DNA from 3 places in the Virgibacillus dokdonensis genome. Region 1 is predicted to be linked to each of the others. Evidence: riboswitches for the same ligand, from Rfam matches in the RefSeq annotation. Region 1 holds a riboswitch; each other region holds the start of a gene.

Region 1 (5,964 bases):
AATAATCGAGATTACACCGTCGTTATGGCAGTTACAATGCTACTAACCGTAATGACACTTATCGGAAATCTACTAGCTGATATTTTCTATGCTTTAGTAGATCCTAGAATACGATTAGATTAGTGGAGGAGGTAGATTAAATGGAACCATCAACAAACCAAACCGTTCAGCTGGCCCCTCCAAAGAAGAAAAGCTTATCACAATGGGGAATTGCTCGTAAAAAGTTTGTCCGAAATATTCCTGCGATGGCAAGTCTTATTTTCCTGTTCGTTGTAACAGCATTATCGATGTCAGCTTCACTTTTATCAGACATTGATCCGAGCCGTATTAACCCAAGACTCGTTGAAGTGCCGCCTTCTGCTGAACATTGGCTTGGAGCAGATTCTGCTGGAAGAGATATTGTCACCATGCTGCTATACGGTGGGCGGACGTCACTATTAATTGGTTTTTCTTGTATGACCATTATTATAACCATTGCGACAATAATAGGAACCATTTCAGGGTATTACGGTAACATAGTAGACAGCATTCTCATGCGATTTACCGATTTCATGATGAACTTCCCATTTCTCATTTTTGTTATCGTATTACAAGCAATCTTTGTTGACAGTGGAGTGTTAGCATTAATTCTTGTTATCAGCTTGCTTAGCTGGACAGGGGCTGCAAGGGTAATTCGAAGCAAGGTAATGTCGGAAAAAGAAAATGAATATGTGTTGAGTGCTATATCCATTGGAACAAGGCCTTCTAAAGTTATGATTAAACATATATTACCTAACGTCATGTCAACGATTATCGTTCAAGCAACGCTGTTATTAGCAGCGATGATCGTGGCGGAGACAGGACTTAGTTACCTTGGATTTGGGGTTCCTGTCGGTACACCAAGCTGGGGCAATATGCTACAAGCAGCACGCGATCCTGGCACGTTTGAAAATCTGTGGTGGATTTGGCTACCACCAGGTTTATTAATTACATTAACTATTTTATCCATCAACTTTATCGGTGAAGGGTTTAAGGACGCTTTCAATCCGAAATCAAAAAAATAATGCATGAAGCGAGCCTGAGCTTGTTTAATAAGCTCAGGCTCTACCTATGTCAGATTTATTTTTGGAGTATATTTTTTATTTGTTGTATCTTGCTGCGATCCAGTTTATATGCGAATGAATCGTTCCTTCTAGCGCCAGAACCAAAGTGGAATGCATGGGGTTTCACTTGCTCGTATACATCAGCAAAGGTTGCTGGCTTTAAACCATGCCCCACCATCATATTTACATGTGTATCCGCAGCCAAATGAATCAATCGTTGTAGCTGCGGAATTGCATCAGGTGCTTTATAGTTACCTCCTGCAGTTAACACTGTCGTTATTTGCTTATATTGTGCCAAGCATGCTAACGCTTCTTCTTGGTCACGAGCAAAATCAAACGCCCGATGAAAAGTTACTTCTAAATCATCAGCCACATCTAATAGCTGTTTCAACACTTCCTCATCAACTGTTTTTTCAGCAGTCAATGCCCCTATAACGATACCGTTTGCACCCATCTTTTTAATCAGATCTATATCTTCCTTCATCGTGTCTATATCGTATTTGTTGTATACAAATGATTGACTATGCGGACGAACCATGACATTTATAGGCAGATGGACAGCTTCAACCGCTTTTTTTAGTAAACCGTAACTTGGTGTAAGCCCTATTTCTGCCATCGCAGGGCTAAGTTCAATCCGATCTGCTCCATACTGCTCTGCTTCTATCACATCCGTTAAGTTCGTAGCAATAACTTCTAAAAGCATGAACAACCCTCTCCTTTACACACAATACCCTTATCCTACCTGATGAGAGCGCCTTTTAATAGACCAAAAAGATGCAAATAACCTACTACTATCCTCACTTCCTTTGCCTAAATCTACCATCTATGCTTTAATGGCAATACATAGTGTTATTATATATCTCACTAGGGGAGCAATTTTATTGCTGAGAAAGGAAACTTGACCCTTTGAACCTGATCTAGTTTGTACTAGCGTAGGGAAGTGACAACTTGCATGAATAGTAATAATCAGGCAATCACTTCCCCATTCTATTTACATCGTAGAATGGGGATTATTATTTTCTCCAGATGCAAGTACGTCTTATCCTGAACTACAAAGGTTTGTTGTTTCCACATCTTCTCTAGCATTAAAATAATTTCAATTATCGAGAGGAGAATATAGTATTATGCAACAACTATTTACAGATCGTTTATGGAAAAAGGTAGAGCCAATTTGGAAATCCTATTTGGAGCATCCGTTTGTAAAAGGGTTAGGAGAAGGTTGGCTTGATAAGGAAAAGTTCAAGCACTGGATGAAGCAAGACTATGTTTATTTAATAGAATATTCTCGCTTGTTTGCACTAGGAAGCGCGAAAGCACATGATTTATCAACAATGACAACGTTTGCCAATTTACTTCATGGAACCTTGCATATGGAAATGGATTTACATCGTAACTATGCAAGCAAGTTTGGCATAACTGCTGATGAATTAGAAGAAACAGAAGCGGCGGCAACAACGACTGCATACACAAGTTATATGCTAAATGTGGCACAACAAGGTGGCATAGAAAATACAGTCGCCGCCGTACTCGCTTGTGCTTGGAGTTATAATTACATTGGCAAAGCATTGGCAGCCTGGCCAAACGCCTTGGAACATGAATTTTATGGCAATTGGGTACAAATGTATTCCTCCGAAGATTTTACAGCACTGGCTAACGATTGCATTGATTTAATTAATACAATTGCGGAAGATAAACCAGAACACGAGTTAACCATCTTGGAAGATATCGTTGTGAAAACGAGCTATTTTGAATATATGTTCTGGGACATGGCAGAACATCAAGCCATGTGGCCTGTCCCTGTTGCTGCCCAAAACTTATAATTCTTTGCAAATCTTTATCCGTTGAAATGACTATTAAAAGCAATAAACTAAAAAAGCAATAATTATTTTGGACCAATATCAGGCGGCATGATCTACAGATTTTTAACTTCATAAAAAACCGCCCTAAAAATGTAAAGCTCATCATTTAAAAGCTACGGCTATCACCATAAAGACTTGGTGACATGTCGTAGCTTTCTTTATTCCTTAGGTAGAACGATACAATAGCTTGCTAACAGCCTATTATAACCTATAGATTTCGAAAGGATATATATACCAGATAGATATGATACAACATTGTTACACAGATAATTTATAATGAAAGAGAGGGAGGTTTGCCCAATGGTTCGAATACTAATCGTTGAAGATGAAAAACCAATATCTGACTTAATAAAAATGAGTCTCGGAGATGCAGGATATGAATGTTTCTGTGCCTATGATGGAGAACAAGCTGCTGATATGATTGAAGCAAATCATTTTGATTTAGCAATTTTAGATATTATGCTCCCCAAAATTAATGGCTATGATTTACTAGAATATATCCAGCCTTACGATATACCAGTCATATTTTTAACTGCCAAATCAGATGTAACGGATAAAGTAAAAGGGTTAAAGCTTGGAGCGGAAGACTACCTAACGAAACCTTTTGAAATCGTAGAATTACTAGCCCGAGTGGAAACTGTTTTACGCAGATATGATAAAAACAAACAATTTATAGAATTGTTTGATATAAAAATAGATACGCTTTCCAGAGTCGTAACCAAATCAGGAAAAACTGTTAATCTAACAGCGAAAGAGTACGACTTATTATTATTATTTATCAACAATAAAAATATTGCTCTATTTCGGAGTAACATCTCTATGAAAGTATGGGGAGAAGATTTTGTCGGCGAAAGCAGGACGATTGACCTGCACGTACAACGTATGCGACAAAAGCTTGGTTTAAAGGATAAAATCGTAGCAGTCTATAAGGTGGGCTATAGACTGGAGGTATAGCATGAAGTTATTCTGGAAAATATTTTATTCCACGATGATCGTATCTGTCTCCTGCTTCAGCATTGGAAGTTATATATTAATTGACTCCGCTTTTCAAGATTCTATCAAGCGCGAAGCCACTTCTGTATTTGAGGAAAATGATATTTTAAGATACTCGCTACAAAAAGAACTACGAGAGGCTTCCGTATCGGATTTTTACTTCGCTGATGAAAAAAACAAGGAATCAATATCCAATGAAGAGCTACTCATAACCGTTGCCTCCTCCTTAACCATTTATGAATCTGGTGGAGAACTTACTTTTCGTATTAGTAACCAGGACGGACATGTCGTATACGATAATTTTAATGAAGATTTAAGTAACGATGCCGTTACACAAGTATCGAATCAATCTAAAGGCTACCAAGTAAAAAATGTTAATGGGAAATATTTTCTTCACGCTATGACACCACTGCAATTACATGAAGATTTATTCTACATTGAAAACTTTCGAGAAATATCCGATATTTTTGCGAGTAAAAATGACCAATGGACAATGTATATGTATATTACGCTGCTGATGATTGGAATAGGTGCAATCGTCATGCTAGTCACTGCATGGCTACTGACAAAACCGATCTATAAATTATCGAAAGCAACGAAACAGATTACTAAAGGAAATTTTGAAGAACGAACGAGTGTTAGCAGCTATGTTGAGGTTGAGGAATTATCCCGCAATTTTAATTTTATGGCTGAACATATTGAAGAAATGATTTCTCAGTTAAAAGAAGCCAATCAAAGACAAGAAACATTTATTGGGAGTATTAGTCATGAATTAAAAACACCACTTACTACCATGATAGGTTATGCAGATATGCTTCGCTCTAAAAAGTTAGATTCAGAACAAACATTTATGGCAGCGAATTATATTTTTCAAGAAGGAAAGCGAATTGAGGAGTTAACAATGAAATTACTCGATTTGTTGGTATTAAAAAAACGAGATATTGAAACAAAACCCATAAAAGCAACTGCCTTTTTCAGCCCCTTGCAACAGTACATGGAACCTATTTTTGAAAAAGAAAATATGGATTTTCATGTGGAAGCAGAAGAAGCTATGATACCTATTGAGCCCGATTTAATGCGAACCGTTTGTACCAATTTACTCGATAATGCAAGAAAAGCAATCGATCATGATCATGGAGAAATTATGCTCCATGGCTTTATCCACCAAAACGACTATCACATCCGTATTTGTGATAATGGAAAAGGTATTCAAACAGATGAAATGGCTAAAATTACCGACGCTTTTTATATGGTTGATAAATCAAGAGCAAGGGTACAAGGAAGTGTGGGTCTAGGACTTGCTATTTGCAGTGAGATTATCCATTTACACAAAGCTGAACTGACATTTGACAGTGAGTTTGGCGAAGGTACTTGTGTGACAGTAATGATTAAAGGTGTGAAGCGATGATGAAAAAGAATAAAATACACCTTACCAACGTTCTTTTAGCTATTATAGGGGTTAGCATCGCTTTCTTACCATTTATTTTAAAAAATGTTCAAGAGGAGCGTTTGTTGAATCATATTTTTGTATCAAATTTCCAAACAGAAGAAAAACAAGTGAATGATAATCAAACGACATCCATTGAAGAAAAGTTAAAATTAATCGTTAATCATTATGACGGAAATGAAAACATTGCCATCATTGAAAAAAGTAATGATGAGACGAAAAGAGCTGAATACCTTTCTAAGGGAATTAATGAAATCAAAGAACTGCAAAACAAAGGGTTGTTTCCACAAATTGATATGCAACCTGAATTCACGATCATTAATTCCAATATCAAAACATTTTTAAATACACAACATCCCCAGCACACAGTAACGATCTGGGAAGCTTTCTTTTCCACTAATGGTGTAGAAATAAATATATCAATGGACACCCAAACGAATAAAATCTATGAGTATCGAGTGAGCCCAAGTAATAACAAATCCTTATCTATGACTGATCATGATCAAACTACTACAAAATTAGCTAATTATTTTAATGTGAAAGTAAGTGAAAAAAAATTAATCGATAAAAGAACAGAAAAAAT
Region 2 (5,964 bases), on a different contig from region 1:
GGTGTCCTTGTCGAGCAAAAAGGAGAGCGTGTACGAATTTATAATGATATGACGTTATATGAAGATGCTGCATCAAAACTACCTGTTCAAAAATGGCCTAGTATTGGCTTGCCTGAAAATTACCATGTTTTACTTGCAGAATATGGCCAAGCTTTTGTTCCTAAAAGCCAATCAATTGTAACACATGGTGGAGCTAGTATAGAAGAAGTAATTGTTCCTTTTGTAAAGGTACAAAAAAATGAAGGAAGTGGATTAGGTGAGTAAACCAGTCGGTTTTGATCAAAAAGTTTTGCTAAATCACCTGGATTATACAGCTAATCAAACCAAGAAGCATTCGCGTAAAGAGATGTACACCGTTTTAGACAACTATTTACGTGATGATATTACAGGTGTAAAATCAAGAAAAAATGCCATTACGATGTTAATGAAAATATGGTATCGAGTTGATGATGAGTTGAAACCAATTCGTGACGAAATTCTGGAGGAATTTAGTCAATTAACAAATGAAGAGAGGCTTCTTGTACACTGGGGATTAACGATTGCTGCGTACCCCTTTTTCAAAGATGTTTCGAATGAATTTGGTCGACTGTTTCAATTACAAGACGAAGTTTCAAGTAAAGCAATTAACAATCGGATGAAGGAAGCATATGGTGACCGAAGACGGGTTGAGGTTGCAACTAGCGCGGTATTAGGAAGTATGAAGGCTTGGAATATCATTCAACCAGTAAGTAAAAGTATTTATACTATAAGTGAAAAGATCATAATTACTAGTTCACTGATACAATCATTCTTCGTGCAAATTTTATTAAATGTATTGGATAGTGATGCACTACACGTAGATTTAATCGAAAATCATCCATTATTTTTCCCGTTTAACTGTGAACTAAATATCACAGAGTTACGGGAAAGAAAATCATTTTCTTTTTATCGCCAAGGAGTTAAAGATTTAGTAATTGAAAGAAATCCAATATAAAAACCCGCAGAATAAGGTTTTTTAGTATGTTTAAAAGAGGAGATGTCGTATCAAGTACATACTTTCCAGAGGGTGTAGAAATAAAAAACTGTGAGTTCGTTGAAGGTTTTTGTATCCTGGAAGCAATTGGACGTGATACAAATTAATATTATGAATTAATGATGGAACAAGAAAGGATAAAAGACTTCCAACAACTGAATTCGAAAAAGAATGACTATATACAGGCAGCAGATGTACTAAATTATATTCAATACTTGCTTCTTGAAAATGAAATGAGGTTTTCCGGAACAAGAACACTAGGAAATGAAAAATTATTGCCACTTCCACATCAAATAGAAGCAGTATATGGCAGAATGCTTCAAGTACCACAGACCTGTTTTTTGCTAGCAGACGACCCAGGTGCAGGTAAAACAATTATCAATTATGGCAGGTATGCTGATGAAGGAGTTAAAAGCACGGGTAGTCGTCAATCGTATTCTTATTCTAGTTCCACCTTTTGTTTGGAAACAATGGCAAGCAGAACTGAGTGAGAAATTTGGTCTACATTTTCACATTATCAATCGGAATGTGGTAAATGAATATGGAGTAAAAAACCCTTTTGCGGGAAATTCCTGCTGTCTAGCTTCGTGTATTGGGATATACGTGATGATGTAAGAGTACTTATGCAAGAAGCTAGTTTTTTGACTTAATAATAATTGACGAAGCTCATAAAATGGCTGCTTATACACAAGGAACTGCTAAGAAGAAAACCTTTAGAACAAAACTCTATCAGTTGGGAGAAGCATTGCTAAGAAAATCGGAACATTGTCTGTTGTTAACCGCAACACCACATAAAGAGGATAAGGAAAATTCAGACATTTAATGGAATTAAATGATGAAGACGTCTTTTCTAGTATGAGTATGGATGAGCCAATCCAGGAAACATTAGACGTTTAAAAGAAAATCTCAGCAATTTTGAATGGAACACTGATTTTTCCAAAACGTACGTCAAAGACAATTCCATTTTATTTTAGAGTTATATGATGCAGTAACGGAATATGGAACTCAATATTTCAATCGAGCAATAAATAATGGTAGTCAAAGTACGGCATTTGCGATGATGTTATTGCAAAGAAGACTAAGCTCATCTATTGAGGCAACTCTATTTATCCTTAAAAAGAAGATATAAAAGGTTGGTTAAATTATATAAACAAACCGATAAGGAACGTTCAAGATTTTTAAGGAAAATCAAGAAACTAGATACAGAAAATTATTTAGAAGAGGGTCTTGAACAATAAGAGAAATGGAATGTTCCGTTGGAAAAGTCGGTAGATGATATAGACTTAAAGGAATTGAAAAGAGAAATTCTTGTTTTACAGGGATTAAATATACGCAGAGCTTGAAGACACGTTATTAGGGGGCAGTAAAACTTGCTAAATCCCTTCAAATATGGCATAGTTACTTATGGAAAGACAACTATATAATAGCATACAAGCGTTGTAGGGGGACCAGTGTTGCTGGTTGAGATTGTATCCTTAAGATACGGACTCTTAGAACCTGATCTGGGTAAAACCAGCGTAGGGAACATGTCGACAAGAAAGTATCATTTGCATGTGCAAAAAGCCCTAGGTGTACGTAATCGCCTAAGGCTTTTTTTAAACTCATGCGTGCTTTTCAAAATGATAAACATCCAATATCAACAACAAATCTAAGAGAGAATGGATTGTTGCTAGACTTCCCAATCAGGTTATTTATCCATCAATGAAGGGAAAGCTAAGTCGATCGTGAAATAAAGTTTTCCTTATTCTCTGCACCTTACATAGCTGTAGTTATACTGGAGGAGGAGACAGATTGAAAAGATTTATTATGCTTAGTTTGCTCATTGTTTTACTAACAGCATGCAATGCAAATGACAGTGAGCAAGGTAAAGAAGAAAAATCAGCAGATAAAGCACGAAAAGAAGTTTCTGTAGTGCTTGATTGGACGCCAAATACGAATCATACAGGACTCTATGTAGCGAAGGAAAAAGGTTACTTTGAAGAGCAAGGATTGGATGTTGATATTAAGATGCCAGGAGAAGCAGGTGCTGATCAATTAGTGGCTTCTGGTAAGGCTGATTTTGGTGTAAGTTACCAAGAAGGGATTACGGAAGCAAGAGTACAAGATATCCCTATTGTATCAATTGCAGCAGTTATTCAGCATAATACGTCTGGATTTGCCTCGCCAAAGGAAAAAGATATTACCGAGCCTAAAGACTTCGAAGGAAAAACGTATGGCGGCTGGGGTGCCCCCCTTGAAAAAGCAGTAATTAGCTCGTTGATGAAGCAAGATGATGCTGACGTTGAGAAAGTGGACATTGTTAATATGGGCGATACCGATTTCTTTACTGCGGTAGAACGTGATATTGATTTTGCTTGGATATTTTATGGTTGGACAGGCATTGAAGCGGAACTTCGAAATGAAGAGATCAATATGGTTTATCTTACTGATTATACGGAAAAATTAGATTACTATACGCCAGTATTGGCAACCAATGAAACGATGATAGAAGAAGACCCAGATACGATTAAGCAATTTTTAGCTGCTGTAACAAAAGGGTATGAACTAGCAATTGAAAACCCTGATGAAGCGGCCGAGATTTTAATTCAAGCCGAGCCTGATTTGGACGCAGACTTAGTAAAGGCAAGTCAAAAATGGTTAGCGGATAAGTATCAAGATGATGCAGCTAGATGGGGCGAACAAAAACTAGAAGTATGGGAAAATTATTCGACCTGGATGTATGACAATGATTTACTTGATAAGCCTCTTGACAGTGAAAAAGCGTTTACGAATGAATTTTTACCAAACAACTAAGCAAGAGCAAGGATTCGTTAAACAATAAATGAGCAAACGTCACATTATTTTGTGGCGAACACTTAGATTCAAAACAGAAGTAACGGAGGAGACGTCATGGCTAATGCACTTGTAAGTGTACAAATTATACCAAAAACGAAAAACGGGGAAGATGTAATTCCTTATGTAGATGAAGCGATTGCGATTATTGATGCTTCTGGGGTTCCTTATCATGTAAGCCCTTTGGAAACGACGATGGAAGGGGAATTATCCAACTTGCTTGAGATTGTGGAGAAAATGAACCAGCGGATGGAAGAATTAGGTTGTCCAAGCGTTATTTCGCAAGTGAAGATATTTTTCCAGCCATCAGGGGCTTCGATGGATACGTTAACGGAGAAATATCGGTAATGGATAGGAATGTATTGAGAAGAGGATGGCGGCCAGCTTTGGTCCTCATCCTTTTGATTATCATTTGGGAGACAGCAAGTAAGCTATTTGAGGTTCCGGAATGGATCTTGCCTCCCCCTACATCTATTGGGCAAGAAACCATCATTGGCTGGAGCGATTACAATCATCATCTCTGGGCAACCATTCAACTATCTGTGATAGGATTTGTTATTGGCAGTAGTGTTGGAATCCTAGTTGCTATTTGTTTACATTTAGTGCCAGTTTTACGAGAGGCGATCTATCCATTATTAATAATTTCACAAAATATTCCAATCATTATTTTAGCTCCATTACTCGTTGTTTGGTTCGGCTTTGGCATATTACCTAAATTAATTGTGATTACACTCGTCTGTTTTTTTCCAATCACGATAGCTACTTTGGGTGGGTTTCGACAAACAAGTCGTGAATTACATCATTATATGCTAATGGCTGGTGCCAATAAACGGCAAATCTTCTTCAAATTAGAATGGCCACATGCCTTACCATCCCTATTCAGTGGCTTGAAAATCGCAGCTACTTATAGTGTAATGGGGGCAGTTATTTCCGAATGGCTTGGTGCGAGTGAGGGAATTGGTTATTATATGACACTTGCTTCCTCATCGTTTCGAACGGATCGCGTATTTGTTGCGATTTTGTTTATTGTCACGTTAAGTTTACTGTTTTTTGGACTGCTTTCTTTTGTAGAACGAAAAGTGGTAAAAGCGCCTGCTCAAGAAGATGAATAATAACGCTATAGTTTTTCATTGCGATATGGAAGAAGGAGAATGAAATGGGGAAATTAGACGTACAAAATGTAAGTAAATCGTTTGGTAATCAGCAAGTGTTACAGCAACTTTCTTTTTCGGTTCAAGATGGTGAGTTTGTGTCTATATTAGGTCCATCAGGGAGCGGGAAGAGTACATTATTTAATATAATTGGTGGCATTACCGCTCCAGATACAGGTGCTATTTATTTAAATGGACAGGATATTTCGGGATTACGTGGAAATATTAGCTATATGCCACAGAACGCTTCGCTTTTTCCATGGCGAACGGTTTTACAAAATGTTTTGCTTGGGGAAGAAATTGTTCTTGGCAAGACAGATGAAGAAGAAGCACGGGAAATGATTGCCAAAGCTGGGTTACAAGGTTACGAGCAAGCATACCCGCATGAATTGTCAGGAGGCATGAAACAGCGTGTTTCTTTTCTTCGTAGTATGAAGAGTCCACAATCGATGATTTGTTTAGATGAACCTTTTTCTGCTTTGGATGAATTTACGAGAGCGGAAATGCAAAAGTGGTTACTATCTATATGGGAAAAACATCGAAGATCCATTTTGTTTGTTACCCATAATATTGAAGAAGCATTATTTTTATCCGATCGAATTCTTGTATTGTCAAATAAACCAGCAAGGATTCAAAGGGAGCTTGTTATCCCCTTTGAGAGACCACGTGAAGAGGAACTTGTGTTAAGCAAATCTTTTTTAGATTATAAAAAACAGCTTTATTATGAATTGAGGGAGTAAGCATGAATGTAGCTATTATCGATGCACATATCCATCTAGACATGTATAAACAAAAGGAACGACAACAAATCCTCCAGCAAACAGAGCGAACGAAACTAGAAGCAATGGTTAGCGTGTCCTATGACTTACCATCTTGCAAAGTAAATCTTGATTTACACAAACAATTTGAAAGGGTGAAGCCTGCGTTTGGTTTTCATCCTGAGCAAACCCTTCCAACAGAGGAAGATCT
Region 3 (5,964 bases), on a different contig from region 1:
TAATGTTTGCTTATTCAATCCTTTTGGAAGCGCATTCGCTTTATGGTTTGCTTCTGACCGCTTATTGATCCACAAGTCAATCATTTCTTGGTCAACTCTATCGTTGCCATAGAAATGAAAATGATAATCTCGATACTTGTTTAATGCCTCTACTAAACGACTATACTTAAATGGCTTTATAAGATAATCAAACGCCCCATGCTGCATCATATTGCGAACCATTTCCCTATCTTCTGCAGCAGAGATGACAATTACTTCCACATTTATATTGTGATGTCGAAGCGCCTTTATCGTTTGAATTCCATCTTGTTCAGGCATATAAATATCGAGTAATATAGATTGGGCTGATAGATTTGACAATGCTCGACACCTGTTTTTCCATCTCTTGCAGTAGCGACAACGATGAAATCGTTTACTTTTTCTACCATCTTTTTGTTTACTTCCTGCACCATGGGATCATCTTCAATGATAACAACTTTTACCTCTGTATTTTTACACATTCGTATCCCCCTCTCTTCGGACTTGATCCCGAATTCGGCCCCTTGTGATAAAATTGTAAAATGAAGCTTTCCTATAGCGAAAAAAACTTATGATAATGATGCCCGTTCAGCTATCATCCTACCAATCTCTAGCGAAGCTGTTGCAGCGGGCGAAGGTGCATTGCAAACGTGGAGCACATTTTTTCCGGGTATAATAAAAAAGTCATCAAGTAGTGTTCCATCTCGAAGCATAGCTTGTGCGCGTACACCAGATGGAGCTTTTATCACATCTTCTGTTTGGATTTCTGGAATAAAACGCTGCAAACTTTTTACAAATAATGCTTTATACAAAGAACGCGACATTTCCATTGCGCCCACCTTTATATTTGCCTTTGCTAATCGCCAAAATCCTGGAAATAACAAAGTAGCTAGTGCTTCTTTCCTATCTATGTCCCACTTATTGTATCCTTCTTTTTTAAGACTCCATACTGCATTAGGACCTGCATGCACTTCACCATGAATTCCTCTCGTCAAATGTACGCCTAAAAATGGATACTTTGGGTCTGGTACTGGATAGACCAAATTTTTTACTACATAATGTTTCGTTGCTTTTAATGTAAAATACTCCCCACGAAAAGGGATAATCTTTACATCCGCTAAAATACCCGACTGTTTAACCAATTGGTCGCTATGCAATCCCGCACAATTGATAACCTTTCTAGCGATCAAAGATTGATGATTCGTATCTATCGTTACTTCAAATCCTTTCTCATTCATTTGATGTGCTTGTGTATTTAAAAACAACTCAACTCCTTGGTTTGCGAGTAACTCTACTAATTTATAAGCCACCTGTTGATAATCCACAATACCTGTTGTCGGTATATACAATCCTCCTTCTGCTTGAACATATGGCTCATGATCAATAACTTCCTCTCTTTGTAATTTTGTTATTTGTAAACCATTTTTACAACCTCGGTGATACAGTTGATCCATAAACGGTAGTTCTCGCTTTCTTGTAGCTACAATGATTTTGCCACAAACTTCATGCTCCACCTCATATTTTTGACAAAATGCAATCATAGAATTTCTACCCCTCACCGCTAATTGGGCCTTTAAGCTACCAGGTTTATAATAAATACCACTATGAATGACCCCACTGTTTCTCCCTGTTTGATGAGCTGCCCATGCTTCTTCTTTCTCCAATACGGCAATGGATGAATGCGGATGCTTTGTTTTCAGCTGCCATGCAGTTGCTAAACCTACAATACCTCCACCAATAATAATGTAATCATACATGCACGAATTCCCCTTTCCTTCCTTCAGTTAGGTCTCTCCAATCTGTATATTCAACATATTATCTTAATTAAATAATTATTTCGAATTAAACGAGTTTTTAAACTGAACTTAACAACTTGAAATAAAGCTAAAGCACAAACAACTGTGCAATTTCACAATCAACATATATTTTTCGAATCTCCATATACTATTTAGTATGAAATGGACCGAATAACCTTTTCGAAAACAAATTTAAACAAAAGCATATATACTGCTATTTTCGATAGGGAAATGGTATTTACTGTGCAATTTAGTTATAAGCTTCAAACGAATTGGTTGTGAACTTTGACGTTCTATACTATAATTCACTATAACAAACTATAAAACCGCATAACTATTTGCACTAGGGGAGCTATTTTAGATGGCTGAGAGGATAATTTCTGACCCTTATTACCCGATCTGGATAATACTAGCGTGGGGAAGTGCAGTCAAAACCAGAGAGTACAACATACATAGTCTATTTGGTAAAGACTGCCTTCTTCACGAAAGCAGTCTTTTTTGTGGTCTAGGAAATTATCACTAGCGTTGCATAAATTTTTTATAAAGTAGTCAAGAAAAAACACCTTGTGTCAATACTAAGAATAATAGGAATTATCAATACAAAAACGCATAAAAAAACCTTATAATAAGGGAATGGTAGTCCTGTCCAAATCCCAAATTATAAGGAGTCTTTCATGGACAATCATACCATAAAAATGGTATTCAAGGAATACATTCATCCATTAGATACAAAAGTTATTCAAAAAATGATTGATATAGAAGGGGTAGACAAGTATGTGAAAAAGCTAGATACCATTGCCTATATTCGCTTATTTATTTACGCACAACTTAAAAAATCAGAAAATCTTGCAGTAATCAGTCAGTCTGTTTCACGCAAAAAAACGGTGCAGCGATTAGTAGGTATAGACAGTATCAGTAAGTCACAACTCTCGCGTAAGAATAGACAAATCCCACATGAAATACCAGAAGCTATTCTTCGTCATCTCATTCAAAAGGTACAGTATACACTAGGACCTGTGAAAGCAGGAAAGGCATTGCTTCAGCTGCATTTGATTGATTCATCGACTATTTCCATGTGTCTTAGTGGCTATGAATGGGCTGATTTTCGAGAAACAAAAGCCGGGATTAAAATGCACACTTCAATTAGGTTGTGCAATGATACGCTCTCGCTAGATAAGATGATTCTAACGCCAGCCCGACCAGCGGATGAGACACAGCTGGATGAATTAATTGTTTATCAGTTAGATGTGCTTCATGTATTCGATCGCGGGTACTTCAACTTTGCGAAGTTCGATGCCTATTCGGAAAAAGGAATAAAATTTGCAACGCGTATCAAAGCCAATACAGTGGTACACGTCGTGGAAGAGTTACTCGTGGATCCATCTTCTCCCATCACACGCCATGCCATGGTGACAATCGGAAACATGAAACATCCATTACAATTGATAGAGACAACAGATAGTAATGGCAAGCCTATTCGGATTGTGTGTAACGACGCCAAGCGCAGTGCGCAAGAAATCAGCGATATCTACCGAAACCGCTGGAAAATAGAGTTGTTTTTCAAATGGATCAAGCAACACTTGGTCATTACAACATTATATGGTAAGAGTGAAAATGCCGTTTATAATCAAGTCTATCTTGCAATGATTACCTTTTGCCTGATCATCCTAATGAAAAATAAAATAGGTTTCAAAGGAACCTTGCTGGAAATGTTGCGTTGGATAAAGGATGGTTACGATCAATCCATGGCAACCTTTATTTTGAAAGTGCGTAAAGAACCAGAGCGAGAGTCCAGTGGACGACGAAGGTGGGACAATGAGCGAATTTTTGCAGAGACCCTAGCACAATATGAGACAGGAGACGTGTTACACTTAGATGATTTAACATACGATCCATTCGTTTAAAAGTATATACTATTCAAAAAATGGATGAAGGGCTACCTCTCATGCCTGTTGTCTTTTTTTCATTGTGTACAAATAACATATATCAGAAAATTCTGTTACCTATGTCTCAAATGGAAAATTAACGCTTGACTTGAAGCATTACTTTTTATGCAACGCTAGTGGGAAATTATAAAATTTTGCAGCTGTGGATAAACTAACTAAGTTATTTAGCCACGTCCGGCTCCAGCGCCCAGCAACTAGGCGACTTCACGAAATCGCCTTACGATAAGTCATCATCGGTTCGTTCTAAATAGGAAGGCCGACTAAAGACGGGCTTGCCGGAGGGCGCCGACATACTCCTGTTGCAGGAGCATGATTCCTAAAACTTTCGTTGATTCGTTCCACTCGCTACGTTGCTAATCGGGCGCCCCGAGCCTTTGTTCTATGTGAAAACTTGTTTATAAAAGTTCAAAACGAGTTCCTTTGCTCTTGTAGCACAATTTCATCGCGGTACATTTATAAAACTATGATTCATAGAAGGAGGAAGAAAATTGAATAATCCATTTCATACTTGCCACAACAGTAGAATAGCTGGCTGTGATTTTGCCATTTATCCGATGACAGATCATTTTGTGGATGTTATTACAACAGCATTAAAAGAAGTAGACACATCTAAAGTTTGGGTGAAAACAACGGACATAGGCACATGTGTGAGAGGGAAAATCACCCATGTATTTGATGTCACAAAGGCTTTATTTCTTCATGCCACACAAACAGGTTACCATGTCGTATTTAGTGGTACCTATTCTATCGGTTGTCCGGGAGATTCTGATGGGGATGTATTTTTAGCTGAAGATGATCGACGATTAAACGAAGCAGAGAGCAATAAGATCAAACAAGAGGTAGCCGGAAAGTTTTCTCTCTATCCATTAGGTGGCGGCGACTATATGAATCTCATTTACGACCAAATTGAAGCCATGAAAAAGCAAAACATCCGCGTATCCTCCATTCATTACGCCACACGATTAGATGGAGATGGTAAGGATGTATTTAATGGCTTGGAACAAGTCTTTGTCAACATGGAACATAGTGGGTCTTCTCACACCGTTATGACGACGACAATATCAGCTAACAGTCCTTCTAAAAAGGATGTGAACAGCGATGACTAACTGGCGTTTAAAAGAAATTATTGTTATGGCTGTTTTATCGGTCGTATTTGGGATTGTCTATTTAGCTTTCCTCCCAGTAGGAAAGCTACTTGTATCATTTATGGGCCCCATTGGTTATGACTTTATTTTTGGGATTTGGTTTATCGTATCCATTATTGCGGCCTATATATTACGTAAACCAGGAGCGGCTTTTCTATCCGAAACAATTGCCGCTACGGTTGAAATGCTCTTAGGCAATGCGATGGGGCCAATAATTATTATTACTGGAATTATCCAAGGGCTTGGTGCAGAGACTGCTTTTGCTGCGACAAGATATAAACGCTATTCCTTATGGGTATTAATGCTTGCAGGAGTTGGGGCAGCAATTTTTAGTTTTGTTTGGGGCTATTTTCGTGGCGGATATGCTGCTTTAAGCACACCTTATGTGATTAGCATGCTCATCGTTAGAATGATCAGTGGCGCGATTATTTCCGGTGTACTTGGAAAAGCAATTAGTGACTCACTAGCTAAGACAGGTGTATTATCTAGTTTTGCCCTTGGAAAGAAAATAGATAAAGCGAGGTCCGTATCATGATTCAAGTGCGCGAACTCACACTTTGGTTTAACGAGCATGAACACCCTACTATCAACAAGCTATCCTTTGATTTGCGTTCTGGCGAAACGATGCTTCTACTCGGACCAAGCGGCAGTGGAAAAAGCACACTAACTTGTTGCTTAAACGGGATTTACCCTCGCGAACTTGATGGGGAAATAGCAGGAGATATCCATATCTTTGGGACTTCGATTCAAGATACGAAACCTGGAGAAATGAGTAAACATGTCGGTGTCGTCTTCCAAGATCCTGAAAGTCAATTTTGTATGTTGACGGTAGAAGATGAGATCGCTTTTGGATTGGAGAACATCGACACACCGAAAGATAAAATCGCCACAAAGATAGACGAAGTATTGCAGATGGTAGGCTTAACCGCTTATAAAGAAGCAAACATTCATTCTCTATCTGGAGGACAAAAGCAAAAGCTCGCGCTAGCGTGTATCCTAGCACTTGAACCCGACTTTATAATTTTAGACGAGCCAAGTGCTAATTTAGATCCACTAGCA

Evidence for each region. A riboswitch is a leader RNA that binds a small molecule or an ion and turns the genes downstream of it on or off. The one in region 1 is predicted to bind thiamine pyrophosphate.
Region 2: another riboswitch for thiamine pyrophosphate. It lies ahead of B2C77_RS14490 (ABC transporter substrate-binding protein); the one in region 1 lies ahead of tenA (thiaminase II).
Region 3: another riboswitch for thiamine pyrophosphate. It lies ahead of B2C77_RS03495 (IS4 family transposase); the one in region 1 lies ahead of tenA (thiaminase II).

What each region holds. Positions count from the first base shown of each region.
Region 1 covers NZ_LT745762.1:291,433-297,396, reverse strand. Annotated here, with positions in the region: gene opp4B (oligopeptide ABC transporter permease) at 1-123, shown strand, start outside; gene opp4C (oligopeptide ABC transporter permease) at 141-1,043, shown strand; gene B2C77_RS01750 (copper homeostasis protein CutC) at 1,099-1,785, opposite strand; TPP riboswitch at 1,939-2,038, shown strand; gene tenA (thiaminase II) at 2,207-2,902, shown strand; gene B2C77_RS01740 (response regulator transcription factor) at 3,242-3,895, shown strand; gene B2C77_RS01735 (sensor histidine kinase) at 3,897-5,342, shown strand; gene B2C77_RS01730 (hypothetical protein) at 5,339-5,964, shown strand, end outside.
Region 2 covers NZ_LT745763.1:2,735,995-2,741,958, reverse strand. Annotated here, with positions in the region: gene pglZ (BREX-3 system phosphatase PglZ) at 1-264, shown strand, start outside; gene B2C77_RS14500 (hypothetical protein) at 257-973, shown strand; gene B2C77_RS14495 (hypothetical protein) at 1,132-1,503, shown strand; gene B2C77_RS21440 (DEAD/DEAH box helicase) at 1,686-1,835, shown strand; TPP riboswitch at 2,444-2,553, shown strand; gene B2C77_RS14490 (ABC transporter substrate-binding protein) at 2,804-3,805, shown strand; gene B2C77_RS14485 (thiamine-binding protein) at 3,902-4,192, shown strand; gene B2C77_RS14480 (ABC transporter permease) at 4,192-4,956, shown strand; gene B2C77_RS14475 (ABC transporter ATP-binding protein) at 5,001-5,735, shown strand; gene B2C77_RS14470 (TatD family hydrolase) at 5,738-5,964, shown strand, end outside.
Region 3 covers NZ_LT745763.1:375,040-381,003, reverse strand. Annotated here, with positions in the region: gene B2C77_RS03505 (response regulator) at 1-318, opposite strand, end outside; gene B2C77_RS21310 (response regulator) at 288-500, opposite strand; gene lhgO (L-2-hydroxyglutarate dehydrogenase) at 588-1,775, opposite strand; TPP riboswitch at 2,150-2,252, shown strand; gene B2C77_RS03495 (IS4 family transposase) at 2,489-3,718, shown strand; gene B2C77_RS03490 (YkoF family thiamine/hydroxymethylpyrimidine-binding protein) at 4,249-4,866, shown strand; gene B2C77_RS03485 (ECF transporter S component) at 4,859-5,440, shown strand; gene B2C77_RS03480 (ABC transporter ATP-binding protein) at 5,437-5,964, shown strand, end outside.